Regions from separate parts of the Streptomyces solitudinis genome, predicted to be linked through region 4. Evidence: riboswitches for the same ligand, from Rfam matches in the RefSeq annotation. Region 4 holds a riboswitch; each other region holds the start of a gene.
The links. A riboswitch is a leader RNA that binds a small molecule or an ion and turns the genes downstream of it on or off. The one in region 4 is predicted to bind cyclic di-AMP.
Positions count from the first base shown of each region.

Region 1: linked by a shared signal. The riboswitch ahead of V1J52_RS14730 (LysM peptidoglycan-binding domain-containing protein) and the one ahead of V1J52_RS09640 (transglycosylase family protein) in region 4 are both predicted to bind cyclic di-AMP.
Region 2: linked by a shared signal. The riboswitch ahead of V1J52_RS00785 (LysM peptidoglycan-binding domain-containing protein) and the one ahead of V1J52_RS09640 (transglycosylase family protein) in region 4 are both predicted to bind cyclic di-AMP.
Region 3: linked by a shared signal. The riboswitch ahead of V1J52_RS16560 (M23 family metallopeptidase) and the one ahead of V1J52_RS09640 (transglycosylase family protein) in region 4 are both predicted to bind cyclic di-AMP.

Region 1 covers NZ_JAZDCW010000005.1:132,911-137,775, forward strand. Annotated here, with positions in the region: gene V1J52_RS14720 (cytochrome P450 family protein) at 1-900, shown strand, start outside; gene V1J52_RS14725 (transglycosylase family protein) at 1,089-2,135, shown strand; cyclic di-AMP (ydaO/yuaA leader) riboswitch at 2,385-2,538, shown strand; gene V1J52_RS14730 (LysM peptidoglycan-binding domain-containing protein) at 2,543-3,190, shown strand; gene eno (phosphopyruvate hydratase) at 3,413-4,693, shown strand; gene V1J52_RS14740 (FtsB family cell division protein) at 4,854-4,865, shown strand, end outside.
Region 2 covers NZ_JAZDCW010000001.1:200,768-205,632, forward strand. Annotated here, with positions in the region: gene V1J52_RS00780 (sodium:solute symporter family protein) at 1-119, opposite strand, end outside; gene V1J52_RS00785 (LysM peptidoglycan-binding domain-containing protein) at 470-1,243, opposite strand; cyclic di-AMP (ydaO/yuaA leader) riboswitch at 1,247-1,422, opposite strand; gene V1J52_RS00790 (AfsR/SARP family transcriptional regulator) at 1,997-4,865, shown strand, end outside.
Region 3 covers NZ_JAZDCW010000006.1:20,076-24,940, forward strand. Annotated here, with positions in the region: gene V1J52_RS16550 (very short patch repair endonuclease) at 1-313, shown strand, start outside; gene V1J52_RS16555 (DNA cytosine methyltransferase) at 233-1,417, opposite strand; gene V1J52_RS16560 (M23 family metallopeptidase) at 1,903-2,922, opposite strand; cyclic di-AMP (ydaO/yuaA leader) riboswitch at 2,934-3,065, opposite strand; gene V1J52_RS16565 (PP2C family protein-serine/threonine phosphatase) at 3,307-4,548, opposite strand; gene V1J52_RS16570 (DedA family protein) at 4,784-4,865, opposite strand, start outside.
Region 4 covers NZ_JAZDCW010000003.1:483,811-488,675, reverse strand. Annotated here, with positions in the region: gene nirB (nitrite reductase large subunit NirB) at 1-2,134, shown strand, start outside; gene V1J52_RS09645 (nitrite reductase small subunit NirD) at 2,131-2,496, shown strand; cyclic di-AMP (ydaO/yuaA leader) riboswitch at 2,933-3,118, shown strand; gene V1J52_RS09640 (transglycosylase family protein) at 3,121-4,518, shown strand; gene V1J52_RS09635 (alkaline phosphatase PhoX) at 4,752-4,865, shown strand, end outside.

The DNA of each region.
Region 1 (4,865 bases), on a different contig from region 4:
CGCGTGCAGGAGCTGGCGGACACCCTCATCGACGGTTTCGCCGAGCGCGGCTCCGCCGACCTGATCCACGAGTTCGCGTTCCCCCTGCCGATCTACGCGATCTGCGACCTGCTCGGCGTCCCCGCCGAGGACAGGGACGACTTCCGGGGCTGGGCGGGCATGATGCTCCGGCACGGCGGCGGGCCGCGCGGCGGCGTGGGCCGGGCCGTGAAGCGGATGCGCGGCTACCTGGCCGAACTGATCCACCGCAAGCGCGACGACCTCGGCGACGACCTCATCTCCGGGCTGATCCGCGCCAGCGACCACGGCGAGCACCTGAGCGAGGCGGAGGCCGCCGCGATGGCCTTCATCCTGCTGTTCGCCGGGTTCGAGACGACCGTCAACCTCATCGGCAACGGCACCTACGCGCTGCTGCGCCACCCCGCCGAGCGCCGCCGCCTGGCGGCGGCCCTGGCGGCCGGGGACGACGGGCTGCTGGAGAGCGGCGTGGAGGAACTGCTGCGCTACGACGGACCGGTGGAGCTAGCCACCTGGCGGTTCGCCACCGAGCCGCTGACGCTGGGCGGGCAGCGCGTCGCCGCGGGCGACCCGGTGCTGGTGGTGCTGGCCGCGGCGGACCGGGACCCGGAGAAGTTCGCCGCTCCCGACACCCTCGACCTGGCCCGCCAGGACAACCAGCACCTCGGCTACGGGCACGGCGTCCACTACTGCCTGGGCGCGCCGCTGGCCCGGCTGGAGGGCCAGCGGGCACTGGCGACCCTGCTGCGCCGCCTCCCGGACCTGCGGCTCGCCGCCGAGCCGGACGACCTGCGCTGGCGCGGTGGACTCATCATGCGCGGACTCCGTACGCTGCCCGTGGAGTTCACCCCGGCGCCCGCCACCGCCGGGCGGACCCCGTGACCTCCACGTGATCTGCGCGACACTGGCTTGTGACGGACACCCGTTCGCCGCTACCTTCAGCCGCTAACCGTTTCCGCCCGTCCCTCCCAGGGGCGCGCCGCTGTCGTACGAGAGGCCCTCGCATGCGTTCCGGGACCGGTCGGCACCGCCGACCCCGTCAGGCCCCTGCCGTTCTCGTCACCGCGGGGGTGACCGGAGCGGGGTTCGCCCTGCCGCTGCTCGCCACCGTCAGCGCCCAGGCCGCCGAGGGGACGGTGTGGGACCGCGTCGCCGAGTGCGAGAGCGGCGGCACGTGGAGCGCCAACGCGGGCAACGGCTACTACGGCGGTTTCCAGCTCACCCTGGACACCTGGAAGCAGCACGGCGGCACCGAGCACGCCGAGCGCCCCGACCTCGCCAGCCGGGGCCAGCAGATCGCGGTGGCCGAGGCGATGCTCGCGGCCGAGGGCCCGGACGCCTGGCCCGCCTGCGCCGTCTCCAGCGGCCTGACGGCACAGGCCAACGGCGTTCCGGACACGTCCACGACGCCGCAGGCGCGGGGGTCCGCGCAGGAGGCGGAGCAGCGCTCCGGCGGCGCCGCGGCGAGCCCGTCACCGGACGCGCGGCCCGGCACGCTGTCCGCCTCCCCCACCCCCGAGGCGGACACCGGCGCGCGCGGGGACGGCGGGCAGCGGCGCGCGGCGGGCGGCGACGCCTCCGGCCCGGACACCCGGGACCGCTCCACCCCCGGGAGCGGGACGGCCGGGAGCGCGACGGCCCAGGACAGCGCGGCCCGGGACGGTGCCGCGGCCCGGGACGGTGCCGCGGCCCGGGACGGACACACCGCGCAGGACGGCGCCACCCCCGGCCCGTCCGCACCGCGTGGCACCGGCGAGGAGGCCGCGGGCGCGCCGGAGGGGCGCGCCGAGAGCGGCGGACGGCACCGGGGCGCGCCCGACCCGCAGGAGGCGGCGGCCGGTGCCGCCGAGCGCTCGGACCGCTCCGGGGGCCGCCACGCGGCGTCCGCACGCCCCGGCGAGGCGGCCGCGCCCGGGGGGACGACCGCGTCCGGCGCCTACGAGGTGGCGCCCGGTGACTCCCTGTCGGGCATCGCCGCCCAGCACGAGCTGACCGGCGGCTGGCCCGCGCTGTACGAGGCGAACGCCTCCGTCGTCGGCGGCGACCCGGACCTGATCCTGCCCGGTCAGACGCTCGAACTGGCCGACCCGGAGGCGGAGTCGGTCCCCGGGGAGTGACGCGGCGTCACCCGTCCGCACGTAGTGTGACGATGATCACATTCACGTCCCGGCGTGTCCGGTTCGCCACACACCGTCACGTCGTGCGTCACCTGCGGCAATAGAGCCGTCTACGCGTCAAATCACCCCAAGGGCGACGCTTCAGGGGTGATTGATCCGATTATTGCGGTGTGCTTACCGTCACATCGCCCGCTTCCGCGGGCCCGGCGGCCGCCACGCCGAATCCTGCCGGCGGTTACCGGGAACGTCGTCGCGTCAGCGCCGCCGGCAGGAGCGGGGGAACCAGGTAAGCGCCGCTCCGGCGGCTAGGGGTGAAGTCCGCGGCGGGCGCGCTCGCGGCGGACCGGGCCACTCACAGCCCGAACCCGACAGCTCACCTCGCAGGCGTCCGGTGAGAAGGATCTTCCATGCTGTCTTCCCGACTGGCTTCCCGCAAGAACCGCAACCGCCAGCCCGCCGTCGTCCGCATCGCCGCCTCGCTCGCCGGGTTCGCGGGCGCCACCGTCGGCGGCTCGGTGGCCGGCGCGGGCAGCGCGCAGGCCGCCTCCGTCGACACCTGGGACCGCGTCGCCGACTGCGAGTCGAGCGGCAACTGGGCCATCAACACCGGCAACGGCTACTACGGCGGGCTCCAGTTCAAGCAGTCGAGCTGGGAGGCGGCCGGCGGGCTGCGGTACGCGCCCCGCGCCGACCTCGCCACCAAGGACCAGCAGATCGCCACCGCCGAGCGACTCCTGGCCATGCAGGGCCCCGGCGCCTGGGGCTGCGCCGACGAGGGCGGCCTCACCTCCGGCGGACCCGCCGCCTCCGTCGACACCCAGGGCGCGGCCCCACAGCCCCAGCAGCGCGCCGCCCAGCCCCAGCCGCAACCGCAGCCGCAACCCGCCCAGCCGGCCCACTCCGGCCAGGGCGTCCACGTCGTGCGGCCCGGCGACACCCTCGCCGACATCGCCGCCGCCAACGGCACGACGTGGCAGGAGCTGTACGCCGCCAACCGCGACGTCGTCGGCGCCGACCCGGACCTGATCTTCCCCGGTCAGCGGCTCACCGTGTGAGCCGGGCGCCCCGCCGTACGGGACGGCCGCCCTACCGTCCCGTACGGCGAGACGCCGCTCCTCGCCGCCCGGTTTCTTCCCCGTTTGAACAAACCCGTCGTACCGCGCCGACCTGCGGCTTCACGAGATGTTCCGTCCCCGGACCCGGCCCGCGGCCCCCGCGCGGGGCCGCGGACCGTTAGGCTCTCGCCCAGGAAGCCCGACCACATGAAGGAGAACCTCGTGCCGTCCATCGACGTCGTCGTAGCCCGCGAGATCCTCGACTCGCGAGGCAATCCCACGGTCGAGGTCGAGGTCGGCCTCGACGACAGCAGCACCGGCCGCGCGGCCGTGCCCTCCGGCGCCTCCACCGGCGCCTTCGAGGCGCTGGAACTGCGCGACGGCGACAAGAACCGCTACGGCGGCAAGGGCGTCGAGAAGGCCGTGCTGGCCGTCATCGAGCAGATCGGCCCCGAGCTGGTCGGCTACGACGCCACCGAGCAGCGCCTCATCGACCAGGCCATGCTCGACCTGGACGCCACCGCGGACAAGTCCTCGCTGGGCGCCAACGCCATCCTGGGCGTCTCCCTGGCCGTCGCGCACGCCGCCTCCGAGGCGTCCGACCTGCCGCTGTTCCGCTACCTCGGCGGCCCGAACGCGCACCTGCTGCCGGTGCCGATGATGAACATCCTCAACGGCGGCTCCCACGCGGACTCCAACGTCGACATCCAGGAGTTCATGATCGCCCCCGTCGGCGCGGAGTCCTTCTCCGAGGCGCTGCGCTGGGGCACCGAGACCTACCACGCGCTGAAGGGCGTCCTCAAGGAGCGCGGCCTGTCCACCGGCCTGGGCGACGAGGGCGGCTTCGCGCCGAACCTCGGCTCCAACCGGGAGGCGCTGGACCTCATCCTGGAGGCCATCGAGAAGGCGGGCTACGCCCCGGGCCGCGACATCGCGCTCGCCCTGGACGTCGCCGCCTCCGAGTTCTACAAGGAGGGCTCCTACGCCTTCGAGGGCCAGTCCCGCACCGCCACCCAGATGACCGCCTACTACGGCGAACTCGTCGACGCCTACCCGCTGGTCTCCATCGAGGACCCGCTGTACGAGGACGACTGGGAAGGCTGGCAGACCATCACCGAGCAGCTCGGTGAGAAGGTCCAGCTCGTCGGCGACGACCTGTTCGTCACCAACCCCGAGCGCCTCCAGCGCGGCATCGACGACAAGGCGGCCAACGCCCTCCTGGTGAAGGTCAACCAGATCGGCTCGCTCACCGAGACCCTCGACGCCGTCGAGCTGGCCCAGCGCAACGGCTTCAAGTGCATGATGTCGCACCGCTCCGGCGAGACCGAGGACGTCACCATCGCCGACCTCGCCGTCGCCACCAACTGCGGCCAGATCAAGACCGGCGCCCCGGCCCGCTCCGAGCGCGTCGCCAAGTACAACCAGCTCCTGCGCATCGAGGAGATCCTGGACGACGCCGCCGTCTACGCCGGCCGCAGCGCCTTCCCGCGCTTCAAGGGCTGATCCCCGCGGGCGCCCGCGCGGCGCCCCGGCGGCGGCCCGTCCGCCCGTCGCACCGCCGTCCCGGCCCCGCGGTCCCGTACCGTGTGGCCGGGACGACCGGCACCGCCCCGGCGCGCGGCCGTCCCGGCAGCAGACCAGGAGCGGGCGAGAGGGAGGCGACGTGGCCGCGGAA
Region 2 (4,865 bases), on a different contig from region 4:
AGGACGAAGACGAAGTAGAGGGCGAGCAGCGCGTAGTCGACGGCGTTGGCGTCGAGCCGCAGCGCGTCCTGGGCGACCAGGAGGGGCGCACCGCCGGTCAGCGGTTGTGTGAGGGGCATGGTTCTCTCGTGGGGAGTTCGTCCGCCCCGTGGCACCGCCGCCGGGTTTCGGGGCGGCGGCACGCGGCGGGGGACGCCGGTGCCGGGGCGGGAGCGTGGTGGGCGGGAGGGTCGCCGGGTGGGGTGCGTCGCATCGGAACCACCACTCCTTCAATCGACCAGCAAACAACACAAGCGAACAGTTTCGAACGCCAAGCGGGTATTACACCGCCGTGTCCCCGGCGCGTCAACACCCGCCGGTGCGCCCCCGCCTCCGCCTCGCCCGCGCCCCGCGTCCGTACGCACGAAGGCGGGCCGGTACCGGAGAGGTCTCCGGTACCGGCCCGCCCGTACAGCGGTGCGCGGTCCCGTCAGTAGGGGCCGTTGACGTTGTCGATCGAGCCGTAGCGGTCGGCCGCGTAGTTGCAGGCGGCGACGATGTTGGCCACCGGGTCGTACTGGCTGTTCACGGTGCCGGGCACGTGGTAGGCGTCGAACGTCGGCTTGATCACCTGGAGCAGGCCGATGGACGGGACACCGTTCTGGGCGTTGATGTCCCAGTTGTTGATCGCGTTCGGGTTGCCGCTGGACTCCCGCATGATGTTGCGGTGGATGCCGTCGTAGGAGCCGGGGATGCCGTGTGCCGCCATGATGTCCAGGGCCTCGGTGATCCACCCGTCGAGGGAGTCCGGGTAGCTCTTGGCGGCGGCGGTGGCGGCGGTGGCGGCGGGGGCGGCGGTGCGCTCGGCCGTGCGGCTGGCCCTGGCCTCGTCCGCGCGGGCGTCCGGTGCGGTGAGGACCAGTTCCTGGCCGGGCCGGATCAGGTCCGGGTCGGCTCCGATGACCTCGCGGTTGGCCTCGTGGAGGGCTTCCCAGCCGCCCTCGACGCCGTGGGCGGCGGCGATGCCGTGCAGGGTCTCCCCGGAGGCCACGGTGTGGGAGGCGGCGGACTGCTGTGCGGCCTGGGAGGGGGCGGCCGCGGCCACCGCGGCGGCCGGGGCCGCGGCGGGAGCGGCGGCGGCGCTGCCCGCGGTGGCGAGGGGCACGGCCACGCTGGCCCCGCCGAGGGCGAGGATCGCGGAGGCGCGGGAGACGTGCCGGAGAACGAGCTGGTGACGCGGGCGGCTGTGACGTCCACGGGACATGGGTGGGTTCCTCTCCTGCGCCTGCGAGGTGAGCTGTCGGATTCGGGCTGGAGCTGCCCGGCCATGCCCCGATGCGCAAATGCGAACGGGGACAGGCTTCACCCCTAGCCGGTCACGCGACGTGCGTGTCCGGCGCTTACCTGGTTCCCCCGCTCCTGCCGCGACGGCTGGTGTCACCCCCGTCCGGGCGGCAGGATTCGGCGTCCCGGTCGGAGGGCCCCCGCCATGAGGTGCGGTGGCGGGGACACGTAAGCACAGCGTTCGAGGCTGCGACAAGGAGACGGCGGGGCCGGGGCCGCCCGGTGCGGCCCGGTGGGGGGCGCGGCCGGACACCAGAGGATGATCGGCGACGTACCGGGTGGAAAGGGGCGCCTCGCGGACCGGTGCCAAATTTGGCCCGCCACCGCCGGTCTGACGGTGTCGCAGCTGCGGTGCCGTCGTGATGATGTTGCATTCGCATACGGGTCTGTGAACTCCGCCACAGTCCTGCGGGGAGCCTTCCGTTTTCGGAAGTCCAGCGGCAAAGGCTCCCTGTTGGGCTGTATGGGCGCCATGTGTGCTTTCGCCCGTTTCCCGACCGGCTCCCGCCGGTACGCGCCGGTTCTCCACCGTCCCGTCACAGGCGTATGACCGGTGCGCACGGCCGATTGCGTAGAGTCTGCGGTGCCGCTGTAGTCCCCCGCAGCCGATCCGCTCTCGGCGTACGTACCCGACCCGGCCGCGGGCCGGCGCGGTTGGCTCTGGAGGTGTCCGTTGGAGTTCCGCATCCTGGGTCCCGTCGTCGCCCTGGACGGGCGGGGCGAGCACCTGCCCGTCACGGCGCCGATGCTGCGGACGCTGCTCGCCGCGCTGGTGCTGCACCCGGGCCGCCCCGTCCCCGCCGAGGAGCTGGCCGACCAGCTGTGGGGCGAACGGCTGCCCGCCAACGCCCGCACCGCGCTGCGCAACTACGTCATGCGACTGCGCAAGGCGGTGCCCGGCGACCGCATCCGCACCGTGCCCGGCGGCTACCTGCTCGCCGCCGAACGCGACGAGACCGACCTCGGCCGCTTCCGCGCGCTGCTGCTGCGCTCCCGGGAGAGGACCTCCGCCGCCCCCGCGGAGGCCGCCGCCCTGCTGCGCGAGGCGCTGTCGCTGTGGCGCGGCACCCCGCTGGCCGACCTCACCGACAGCCCGCTGCGCACCAACGAGCGGCCCCGCCTGGAGGAGCTGCACCTCACCGCGGCCGAGGAACGCTTCGAGCTGGAACTCGCGCTCGGCCGCCACGCACTGGTCGTCGACGAGCTGAGCGCCACCGCCCGCCGCCACCGGCTGCGCGAACGCCTCACCCGGCAGCTCATGCTGGCCCTGCACCGCTGCGGCCGCACCGCCGAGGCGCTCGCCGCCTACCGGGACGCCCGCCGGGACCTGGTCGACGAACTGGCCATCGAGCCCGGCCCCGAGACGCGCGAGCTGGAACGGGCGATCCTGCGGGCCGACCCGGCCCTGCACGCGCCCGCCCCGGCCGGCCACGCCGCCTCCCCGGCCCCCGGGCCCGCCGCCGCGCCGTCCGCCGGACCGCCGCCCGGCGCGGCGTTCCCCGCCGGGACGGCCGCGTTCGTCGCCCGCGGCGTCGAACTGGCCCGGCTGCGCGAGCGGCTGACGGGCGCGCCCTCCGCGCCCGCCGTCTGCCTCATCGACGGACCCGGCGGCGTCGGCAAGTCCACGCTCGCCGTCCGCGCGGCCCGCGAGGTCGCCGACCGGTTCCCCGGCGGGCTGCACCACGTGGACCTGCGCGGCGCCGACCCGCACCGCGCCCCGCTGGAGACCGTCGACGCCCTGCACGTCCTGCTCGGCGCCCTCGGCGTGAGCCCCGAGCACATCCCCGCGGACACCGGGGCCGCCACCCGGCTCTACCACGAACTCCTGGCCGGGCGGCGCACGCTCCTCGTGCTCGACAACGCCGTCCACACCCGCCAGGTCCTCCCGCTGCTGCCGGCCGAGCCCGGCAGCGCGGCCGTCGTCACCAGCCGGGCCGTGCTCACCGGCGTCCCGCACGCCCAGCACCTGCACCTGGACGCGCTGACGACGTCCGACGCCGTCGCCCTGATCAAGGCCGTCTCCGGGCGCCCGGCGGAGCCCGGCGACCAGGCCCACTGGGAGGAACTGGCGGCCCTGTGCGGACGGCTCCCGCTCGCGCTGCGCATCATCGCCACCCGGCTCGCCTCGCGGCCCCGCTGGAGCGTGGCGGACTGGGCGGCCGTCCTGCGCGACGAACGCGGCCGGCTCGACGAACTCGTCACCGCCGACCTGGACGCCCGCGCCAGCCTCATGCTCAGCATCGACCAGCTCGCCGCCGCCGACGACCCGGACGACCAGCGCGCCGCCGCGCTCTTCCCGCTGCTGGGCACCACCGCCGTCACCACCTACAGCGTCCCCGCCGTCGCGGCCCTCGGCGGCCACAGCCCGGCCCGGGCCAGGGACGCGCTGGAGCGGCTGACCGACGCCCAGATCGCCTCCAGCCCCCGCCCCGGCGCCTACTCCCTGCACGACCTGGTGCGCGCCGCCGCCGTCCGGCAGGCCGCCGCACTGCCCACCGCGCGGGCGCACGGCGCGCTGAGCGGGCTGTCCCGCTGGTACCTCGGCTCGCTCCACCGCCTCAACTCACCACTGACGCTGCCGGAGTCCTTCCGCAGGCGCTACCGGGAGGGCGCCGCGCGCTACCCCGAGGGCCGCACCTTCGACCGCACCGACGAGGCCATGGCCTGGGCGGACTCCGTCATGGACGACGTCCTCGCGCTCGCCGGCCAGCTCTCCGAACCCGAGTACGACACCGCGGAACGCCCGCTGGCCGCCTTCGCGCTGGAGGCGTGCCGGGCGCTGGAGACGTACTTCGTCGTCCGGCTGAGCTGGCGCGCCCAGGAACGCCTGTGCGGTGCGGTGCTGCGGGCGGCCGAGCGGCGCGGCGACGACTACGCGCGGGCGATCGCGCACAGCCAGCTCGGCAAGGCGGCGGGCCAGCGCGGCGACGGCGAGCGCGGCCGCGTCCACCTGGAACGCGCCATCGGGCTCTTCCGGGGGCTGGGCGACCACCCCGAGGAACTCGGCGCGCTCAACAACCTCGCGCCGTGCCTGGCGATCAGCGGGCGCCTGGAGGAGGCGGTGGAGACGGCCAGGGCCGCCCTCGCCGAGGGCCGGGCGGGCGGACCGCCGGAGATCGTCTACTCGGCGCTGAACAACCTGGGCCGGTGCCAGCTGATGCTGGGCCAGCGCGACGAGGCGGTGCACCTGCTCACCGGCGCCTACCGCGAGGCCCCCCTCGACTACCACCTGGCGTCGATCGCCTCGGTCCTCGCCGAGTGCTCGCTGGACTCCGGGGACTTCGAGGACGCGGCGTGCTGGGCCGACCGGGGGATCGGCCACGCCGCGGAGCAGCCCTTCGACCCGTTCCAGGTCGCCCACCTGCACGCCATGCTGAGCGCGGCCCTGCGCGGACTCGGCCGTACCGAGCAGGCGTCCGCCGCCGACGCCCGCGCCCGGCACATGCTCGACGACCTCAACTCCCGCGAGGCGGCCTCCCTGTCCGTGCTGCTCACCGGCGGCGAACCGTCCCCCGGCGCGTCACCGGGCACCCCGCCACGCG
Region 3 (4,865 bases), on a different contig from region 4:
CCGGCCGCTGCCCGGCGTCCGGAGGACCGCGGACCTCGTGTTCCGTCCGGCCAGAGTCGCCGTCTTCGTCGACGGTTGCTACTGGCACGGCTGCCCCGAGCACTACGTCGCCCCGAGGACGAACCCGGGGTACTGGTCGGAGAAGATCACGAAGAACGTGGCACGCGACCGGGACACCGACCAGCGGCTCACTCAGGCGGGCTGGACCGTGCTGAGGTTCTGGGAGCACGAGTCACCGGACGACTGTGCTCTCCAGATCGTGCACACGGTCACCGAATCGCGCGCCCAGCGTCGTCCCGGGAATGTCGAATAGCGTGCAGTGCTCCTCGGGGTGCGGCGGGAGCTCCAGCGTACTGGGGGTGTGCGTCCCCTTCTCCAGCGCCAGGGCGATCTGCTGTCCGATCGCTCTTGCGACGGGGGGCGGAAAGGCGTTTCCGACCTGACGGTAAGCAGCGGTCTTGCGGCCGGAGAACTTCCAGTCGGCGGGGAAGCCCTGCACGAGTGCGGCTTGCGACACAGTGAGCTTGGGGCCGATGGGCACGCCTTCGCGGTCCCTGGCATACAGGTCCCGCTCCGGGTCCTTCATCTCGTGTGGCTCGTTGGCGACCCCCATGGCGTCCACACCGAGTTTCCGCCACGCTGACTTCGCACGTGTCGGCCCCAGGTCCGCGCCGCCGTGTTTCTTCGACCCGCCGACCAGAGTCGGAGCAATGCCGCCCCGTGCCTTGGCGGACCAGCGGTCGTACGCCTTCCGCCCCTCGGGAGAGTCACCGAAGCGCCGCTTCATCGACTCGTGGAGAGCGTCGTACACCGTGACCATCTCGACGTCCCCCGGGTCGGGCCAGGAGAAGTGCCCGGCGAACTCAGGACGCATCGCGACGAGGATGGCGCGGGGCCTGAGCTGCGGAACGCCGTAGTCACAGGCTTCGATCACCTCCCACCCGCAGATCACGTACCCGGCCTCGGTGAGCCTGCGCCGGATGACCTCGTCCCGGTACCTGCGGAACTTGTCGGGAGGCTGAAGAAGTCCGCGCACATTCTCGATCATCACGGCTCTGGGCTTGAGGTAGTCCACGAGGTCGAGCATGACGGGGAAGAGGTCTCGCTCGTCGTTCTCCCCCAGTTGCAGGCCAGCCGAGGAGAACGGGGGGCAGGGCACCCCGCCAGCGAGCAGGCCCAGTTCTCCCTCCTTGAGGCCGAGCACAGCAGGGTCGAACTGGTTGAGATCCTCCTGGAGGATCTCGCAGTCCCCCCAGCCGGCTTCCTCGGTCACGTTGAGCCTCAGCGTGTCACACGCGCTGCCGTCGATCTCGATCAGTGCGAGGTGCTGGAATCCTGCCTGGTGCAGCCCTACGGCCTGCCCTCCGGCACCGGCACAGATCTCCACTGAGGTCAGCGTTGAGTCCGTGCTGCTCATGCACCCTCCTTGCGGGTTTTGCCAGCGGACGCCGGTCTACGTCCACAGTTACAGAGGGTGACACCGGCCACTGACACTGCTGTGGTCCCTCGTGTCCACCGTCGCCTCATGCAGCGCTTTCAGCCCCCTGTGGCTTAGCACGGAAGTCTCTCCCGAGTGCGTCGGCCGCCCTCGGAACGCGGTCAGTGACCGCGGCGCTGTCCACCTGTGAGGCTACTCGGCGAGAAGGCGTGCCCGGGGCCGGGGGCGGGGAAGACCGGGGCGCCGCGCGGACTCCACGGCTGCCGGCGGTCGGCTCCTCGTCTCACGTCTCCCGGCGCGGCGGGCGTCCGAGGTGGGGCGCGTTCCGGGTGGGGGCGGGGCGTCGGGTGGTGGCGTGAGCGCGGGGCGGGGGCGGGCAGGCCGACGGCCCTGGTGTCGGGGGGTGGGTCACCAGGGCCGCCGGGGTCGGTGACCGGCCGGGCAGCGTCCCCGGCCGGTCGGCGTCAGATGTTCTGGCCCTTGGACCGCAGCCAGGTGAGCGGGTCGACCGGGTCGCCGCCGCCGGGGCGGACCTCCATGTGGAGGTGCGGCCCGGAGGAGTTGCCGGTGGAGCCGACGCGTCCGATGACGTCGCCGGTGGTGACCTGGCCGCTGGTGCGCGTCATCGAGGACAGGTGGCAGTACCAGACCTCGGTGCCGTCCGCCAGCTCCAGCACGATGCGGTAGCCGTAGGAGCCGGCCCAGCCCGCCTCCTTGATGGTGCCGGTGTGGACGGCCTTCAGCGGGGTGCCGGTGGGCGCGGCGAAGTCCTGGCCGGTGTGGTTGCTGGCCCACATCGCACCGGAGTCGCCGAAGCTGGACGTCAGCTGGTAGCCGCTGAGCGGGAGGGTGTAGCTGGCGGCGAGCTTGCGCAGCCGCTCCTCCTCCGCCTTGCGCTGGCGCTCCTCCTCCAGCTTGCGCTGGCGCTCCTCCTCCGCCTTCCGCTCGGCCTCGGCCGTTTCGGCGGCGGCGTCGGCGGCCTCGGACGCGGCGGCGGCCTCCGCGGCCTCGCGCACCTCGCGCTCGGCGGCGGACTGCTGGTGGTCGGCCTGCTGGAGGATGCGGGCGCGCAGCGCCTCACCGGCGTCGGTCTGCCCGGCGGCGGTGTCCTCGGCGGTCAGCGCGGCCTGGGTGAGCGGCGCGGCGACGGGCTCGGGGGCGGCCTCGGCGGCCTCACCGAGCAGGGCCTCGGCGACGGGTATGTCCCCGGCGAGGGTGGCCAGGTCCGGCACGGACAGCGGGGCCTTCGTCTTGGCCTGCGCGGTGGCCATGCCACCCGCGCCGATCGCGGCGACCATGCCGACGCCGAGGACGGCGCCGCTGCGTGCCATGCCGGAGCGCTGCTTGGCCACGCGGTGGCGTCCGCGCACGGGGCGCACGGTCTCTTCGGTGGGGTTCCACTCGTTCCACGTGTCCCCGGCGGACGGCCCGTAGACCTCGTACTGGGCGTGCGGAACCTCGGGGGCAGACCTGCTCGACGCCACGGAGGCGTTCTCCTTTCCTTCCTTCTCGCCTACCGGGTTAGCTGACGGGTTCGGAGCAGGAAGGTCTCCTACGGGCCCGGAGGCCCGATTCACCCCAAGGAAGTGGTTCCCCGGTTCCTTCGGTGCGTTGGTGCAGTTGTGGTGCAGCTGTGTTTGCCCGTTGACGCACCGTCAGGATTCGGCCAAGGCGCACGGTGCCGCCATGGTGGCGGCGGTGACGACCGCGCTGCGTTATCGAACGTTAATAGACGACGGGCTCATATTCCAAGCCCTGACGGGAACAAGACCCCGCCGCCACCAGGATGTTCGCCGCACGCGAGGACGAACCCGGGCATTCGGCCCGAGGAAAGGGTTGCCCTTCCGGGCCAGATCGTGGCCAAGTTGTCATCTGAGGCGTTCCGCGTCGTCACGGAAGGTGACGGCTAGCAGGGCCAGGTCGTCGGTCGGCCCGTCCTCCGTGTAGGCGGCCAGGTCCGCCAGCAGCGCGTCCAGCAGCTTCTCCGGGCCGGAACCCGACCAGCCGCCTACCCGGAGCCGCCGGGGCAGGTCGTAGAAGACGCCGCGCGGATCGCGGGCCTCCGTGAGCCCGTCGGTGTGGATGAGCAGCGTGGCGTCGTGCGGGAAGACGGTCTCGTGCGCCACGGCGTCCTCACCGTCCCGTGCGGGCAGGTCGGCGAGCCCCAGCGGCAGCGCCGGGCACGGCGGCTCCAGCAGGCGGACGCCGCCGTCCGCTGTGAGCAGCACCGGCGGCGGGTGGCCCCGGTTGACCAGGCGGAGCCGACCGTCGTCCGACACCTCGGCGAGCACGGCGGTGGTGAACCCCTCGCGTTCGTCGAGCGTGCCCTCCCGGCGGCGTCCCTCCCGTTCCAGGGCACGGTCCAGCCGGACGGCGACCGCCTCCAGGGAGGGCTCCCGTTCGGCGGCCTCGCGGAAGGCGCCGAGCACGATGGCGACGGCGCTGACCGCGTCCAGGCCCTTGCCGCGCACGTCACCCACGAGCAGCCGTACGCCGTGCGGGGTGTCCTGCACCGCGTAGAGGTCGCCGCCGATGCTGGCCTCGGTGTGGGCGGCCTGGTAGCGGGCGGCGATCTCCAGCGGGCCGAGCCGCCGCTCGGGCGGTGGCAGCAGCGCGACCTGGGCGGCCTCGGCGACGTCGCGGGCGGAGGCCAGTTGCGCCGCGCCCCGGCGCACGACACGGTTCAGTCCCACGGCCAGGAGGGCCACGGTGGCGACGGTGGTCGCCCGGAGCACCCCCTCGAACAGGGCGAGGCTCTCGCGCACGTGGACGAGCCAGATGAACGTCGCGGAGGCGAGCAGCCCGGTGAGGGCCGTGGCCCGGGTGGAGTAGAGCGGGGCCGCGACCAGCGGTGCGGCGGCGAAGGCGGCCCCGAAGACGATGTCGGCCGGATAGACGTACTGCGAGACGGTGGCGGCGGCCAGCAGGGCGGGGGGCAGCAGCAGGGCGATCCGCCGGGCGGCGCCGGGCTCCTCCAGCCCGCCGGACGCCCGTCCGCCGGGCGTGTGCGCGGGACCGGACGCCCGCGCGGGACCGGACGCACCCGGCGGGCGGGCGCCCGCCGTCTCCCGGGGCGCCGCCCGCGTCCGCCACCGTGCTCGCCTGCCCACGCGTCCACTGTGGCCGCCCTGCCGCGCACCGGGCGACCCGGGCCGGGCCATTCGGCGCAAGGCCCCCGCGCGCCCGGCAGCCGCCCGCGCGGGGGCGGGACGCGCGCAGGCCCGGAGCCGGGTGGCTCCGGGCCTGCGCGACGGCGGGCTGGGGCGGCGGCCGCCGGCCCGCCCCGCCGTGGGACGGACGCCGTGGGACGGGGCGGGCCGTGCGCCTGACGGCGACCGCGGACGGTCAGCGGCGGGCGTGGCGGCCGCGGCCGCGCGGCGCGGGCGACGGCGCCGGGGCGGCCGGACGGCCTGCGGCCGGGCCGTCG
Region 4 (4,865 bases):
GCTGCTGGGCCTGGAGGCGGCCGGCGCGCTGGCGGGCCTGGGCGTGGACGCGCACATCGTGGAGTTCAACGACCGGCTGATGGCGCTCCAGGTCGACGCGGGCGGCGGGGCCGCGCTGCGCCGCACCATCGAGGGCATGGGGCTCGCCGTCCACACCGGGGTGGGCGGCAAGGAGATCACCGCGGACGCCGACGGCGCGGTCACCGGCATGGTGCTCTCGGACGGCTCGGTCCTCGCCACCGACATGGTGGTCTTCTCGGCCGGGGTGCGCCCGCGCGACCAGCTCGCCCGCGAGGCCGGCCTGGACGTCGGGGAGCGCGGCGGCGTCGTCGTGGACGCGCACTGCCGCACCAGCGATCCGGCGGTGTACGCGATCGGTGAGTGCGCCCGCGCCGCCGACGGCACGGTGTACGGGCTGGTGGCGCCCGGCTACGAGATGGCCGAGACGGCGGCCGCCGCCATCGCGGGCACCGCGGCGGACGGCGACGGCTTCACCGGCGCGGACACCTCCACCAAGCTCAAGCTCCTCGGCGTGGACGTGGCCTCCTTCGGGGACGCGCACGGCACGGCCGAGGGCTGCCTCGACGTGGTGTACGCCGACTCCCGCTCCGGGGTCTACAAGAAACTCGTCGTCGCCGGGGACGGCACGCTGCTGGGCGGCGTCCTGGTGGGGGACGCGGAGGCGTACGGGCTGCTGCGCCCGCTGACCGGCTCGGTGCCGCCCGTCGCCCCCGAGGCGCTGGTGCTGCCCGCCGGGGCGGGCGCCCCCGCGGCGATCGGTCCGGCGGCGCTGCCGGACGAGGCGGTGGTGTGCAGTTGCCACAACGTCACCAAGGGCACGATCCGCGGCGCGGTCGCCGAGCACCACTGCACCACCGTGCCGGAGGTCAGGAAGTGCACCAAGGCCGGTACCGGGTGCGGAAGCTGCGTGAAGGTGCTCGGGCAGCTCGTGAACGACGAACTGGCCGCCCAGGGCGTCGAGGTCGATCCCGGCCTGTGCGGCTGCTTCGCCCACACCCGCCAGGAGCTGTACGAGATCGTGCTCGCCCTGCGGCTGACCTCCTTCCGGGAGCTGCTGGACGGCCACGGCCGGCCGGAGGCGCGCGGCGGTGAGGGCTGCGAGGTGTGCAAGCCCGCCGTGGCCTCGGTCATCGCCTCCCTGGCCCCGGTGATCGGCGCGGACGGCTACGTACTGGACGGGGAGCAGGCCGCGCTCCAGGACACGAACGACCACTTCCTCGCCAACCTCCAGAAGAACGGCTCCTACTCGGTGGTGCCCCGGGTGCCCGGGGGCGAGATCACCCCGGAGAAGCTGATCGTCATCGGCGAGGTGGCCCGGGACTTCGGTCTCTACACGAAGATCACCGGCGGGCAGCGCATCGACCTGTTCGGCGCCCGGGTGGACCAGCTCCCGATGATCTGGACCCGGCTGGTGGACGCGGGGTTCGAGTCGGGCCACGCCTACGGCAAGGCGCTGCGCACGGTGAAGTCCTGCGTCGGGGAGACGTGGTGCCGCTACGGCGTGCAGGACTCGGTGCGGATGGCCATCGACCTGGAACTGCGCTACCGGGGGCTGCGCGCACCGCACAAGCTCAAGTCGGCCGTCTCCGGGTGCCAGCGGGAGTGCGCCGAGGCGCAGAGCAAGGACTTCGGCGTCATCGCCACCGCCGGTGGCTGGAACCTGTACGTCGGCGGCAACGGCGGCGCCACGCCGCGCCACGCCGACCTGCTCGCCCAGGACCTCTCGGACGCCGGACTCGTCCGGCTCATCGACCGGTTCCTGATGTTCTACATCCGCACGGCCGACCGACTCGAACGCACCTCGGTGTGGCTGGAGCGCATCGAGGGCGGGCTGGCCCACGTGCGCGACGTGGTGGTGCACGACTCGCTGGGCATCTGCGCCGAACTGGAGGCGATGATGGCCGGGCACGTGGCCGGGTACCGCGACGAGTGGGCCCAGACGCTGGACGACCCGGACCGGCTGCGCCGCTTCGTGTCGTTCGTCAACGCCCCGGACGCCCCCGACCCGTCGGTGCGGTTCGTGCCCGAACGGGACCAGCTCAAGCCCGATCTGGACATCCTGGCGGGCCCCGACCTGCCCGTCCGCACCCTCGAAGGAGCGCAGACCCGATGACCGACGTGATGGACGCCCCGACCGCGGCGCGGACCCTGACCCGGGTGGAGGTCCGGGCCGGGCGGGGCTGGGTGCGGCTGTGCGACCTGGCCGACCTCACCCCGGGCCGCGGCGTGGCGGCGCTGCTGCCGGACGGCGGGCAGGCCGCCGTCTTCCTGGACCGGGCGGGGACCGTGCACGTGATCGCCAACCGTGACCCGTTCACCGGTGCCTACGTCCTCTCGCGCGGGCTGCTGGGCTCCGCGCGGGGGCGCCCGTTCGTGGCATCGCCGCTGCTCAAGCAGCGCTTCGACCTGGCCACGGGGCGCTGCCTGGACGAGGACGCGGTCACCGTGCCGGTGTACCCGGCCCGCACCCGCTGACGGGGGCCCGGAGCGGCACCGCATAAGCGACCAAACGGACAGAAGGCCCGACATCAACGGCAGGCGACAAGCGGAGCCTGACATTCCATCATCCGGACGGGTGTCTGCTTTGCGGTGATGTAAAGGCGGGGCCGCCCCTCCGGGTGACCGGACTCACAAGGGCGCCACCCGGTGCAATGGCACCGGGTGGCGCCGTCGTTCGCGCTCCGTCAGATTCGCCCCTGACCAGGGGTTTTCGGACATTCCACAAGATCCGTCCTCTTACGCTCGGAATCGGCACCGGTGCGGACCGTGGCTGCGACGGCCGGTGCGGGAGGGATCGGAGGAACGTCCACAGGTCCGCTGCTTGTCTCCTGCAAATGCTTGTGCCTACGGTTCCTCCGCCACGCATCGGATGCGTGGCCCTACCGCCGGGACGCCGAATCCTGCCGCCCGGCTGGGGGAACAGCCAGCAGTCCAGGCGGCAGGAGCGGGGGAACCAGGTAAGCGCCGTGCCGTGTATCCGTACCGGTACGGCTAGGGGTGAAGCCACGCCCCGCAGCGCTCCGGCGCTACGGGAAGTGGCCGGGCTGCTCCGGCCCGAATCCGACAGCTCACCTCGCAGGCGTAGGAGAGGACACACCTATGTCTCGTGGTCGCCACCGCCGTCCGCGCACACCGCTGATATCCCGTCAGGTCGCCCGGGTCTCCCTCGTGGTCACTGCGGGAGGCGTCACCGTCCCGCTCGCCGCGGGTGCCGCGAACGCCGCCCCCGTCTCCGTGTGGGACAAGGTCGCCGAGTGCGAGAGCTCCGGCAACTGGTCCATCAACACCGGCAACGGCTTCTACGGCGGCCTCCAGTTCCAGCAGTCCAGCTGGGAGGCCGCCGGCGGCACCCAGTACGCCGCACGGGCGGACCTGGCCACCAAGGACCAGCAGATCGCCGCCGCCGAGCGGCTGCTGGAGATGCAGGGCCCCGGCGCCTGGCCGGTGTGCGGTCCGCGCGCCGGACTGGCCAAGGGCTCCGCCGCCCCGGCCATCGACCCGGCCGGTGAGTCCGGCGGGAAGCCCGCCGCCGAGAAGGCCGACAAGCCGGAGAAGGCCGGCAAGGCCCCGGCCGAGCAGGCCGGGCCGAAGCCGGAGGCCGCCGGGACGAAGGCCGACAAGCCCAGCAAGGCCGCCACGGCCCAGAAGCCGGAGAAGAAGGCCGAGAAGGCCGAGAAGGACGCCGGGCAGGACTACACCGTCACCAGCGGCGACACCCTCTTCGGCATCGCCACGGTCAAGCAGGTGGACGGCGGCTGGCAGGCCGTCTACTCCGCCAACCGCGACGTCGTCGGCCAGGACCCGGACCTGATCTTCCCCGGCCAGCGGCTGAGCCTGGACACGGACGGGGCCACCGCCGCGCCCAAGGCCGACAAGCCCAGCAAGGCCGCGCAGCCGAAGGCCGCGCCCAAGGCCGACAAGCCCGAGCCCGCGCCCGAGGCCGAGAAGAAGACCGAGAAGAAGGCCGAGCCGAAGGCCCAGCCCGAGGCCGGGAAGCCCAAGGCCGAGGAGAAGGCCGACAAGGCCGCCGCACCCAAGGCCCCGCAGCCGAAGCCGCAGGCCGAGAAGCCCGCCGAGCCCGCGCCCGCGGCCTCCGGCTTCGTCCGCCCGGTCGACGCCGCCCCGAGCACCGCCTACCGGGCCTCCGGCTCGGCGTGGTCCAGCGGCTACCACACCGGCGTGGACTTCTCCGCCGGGACCGGCACCCCGGTGAAGTCCGTCGGCGCCGGCACCGTGGTCTCCGCGGGCTGGGGCGGTTCCTACGGGAACCAGATCGTCATCCGGCACGAGGACGGCCGCTACACCCAGTACGCGCACCTGTCCTCCATCACCGTCTCGACCGGCCAGAGCGTGGGCGGCGGCCAGCAGATCGGCCTGGTGGGCTCCACCGGCAACAGCACCGGCCCGCACCTGCACTTCGAGGTCCGCACCGGTTCCGGCTACGGCTCGGACATCGACCCGCTGGCCTACCTGCGGGGCAAGGGCGTCTCCATCTGACGTTCCGCCCCACCGCGCCCCGCGCGCGTGCCCCCGCACAGGGGGCGCCCGCCACGGGGAACCGCACCCCGACCGGCCGTGCCGAGACTCCTCCCGGCACGGCCGGTTCACGTCGTCGTGGGCCGGTATTGCCGCGCCCGTGCCACTGACGCCATGTGACGCCCCTAGCGTCCTGCGCGTTGTACTCCGGCGCCGCCGGCGCCGGAGCCTCGACGACTCCGGTGAGGTAACCCGTGGAACGTCGCACCTTCCTGCGCGGAGCCGTGGTGAGCGGCTCGGCCGCAGCCTTCGGCGGCACCCTGATGCACGGCGCCACCCACGCCGCCCCCGCCCAGCCGGGCCCGAGC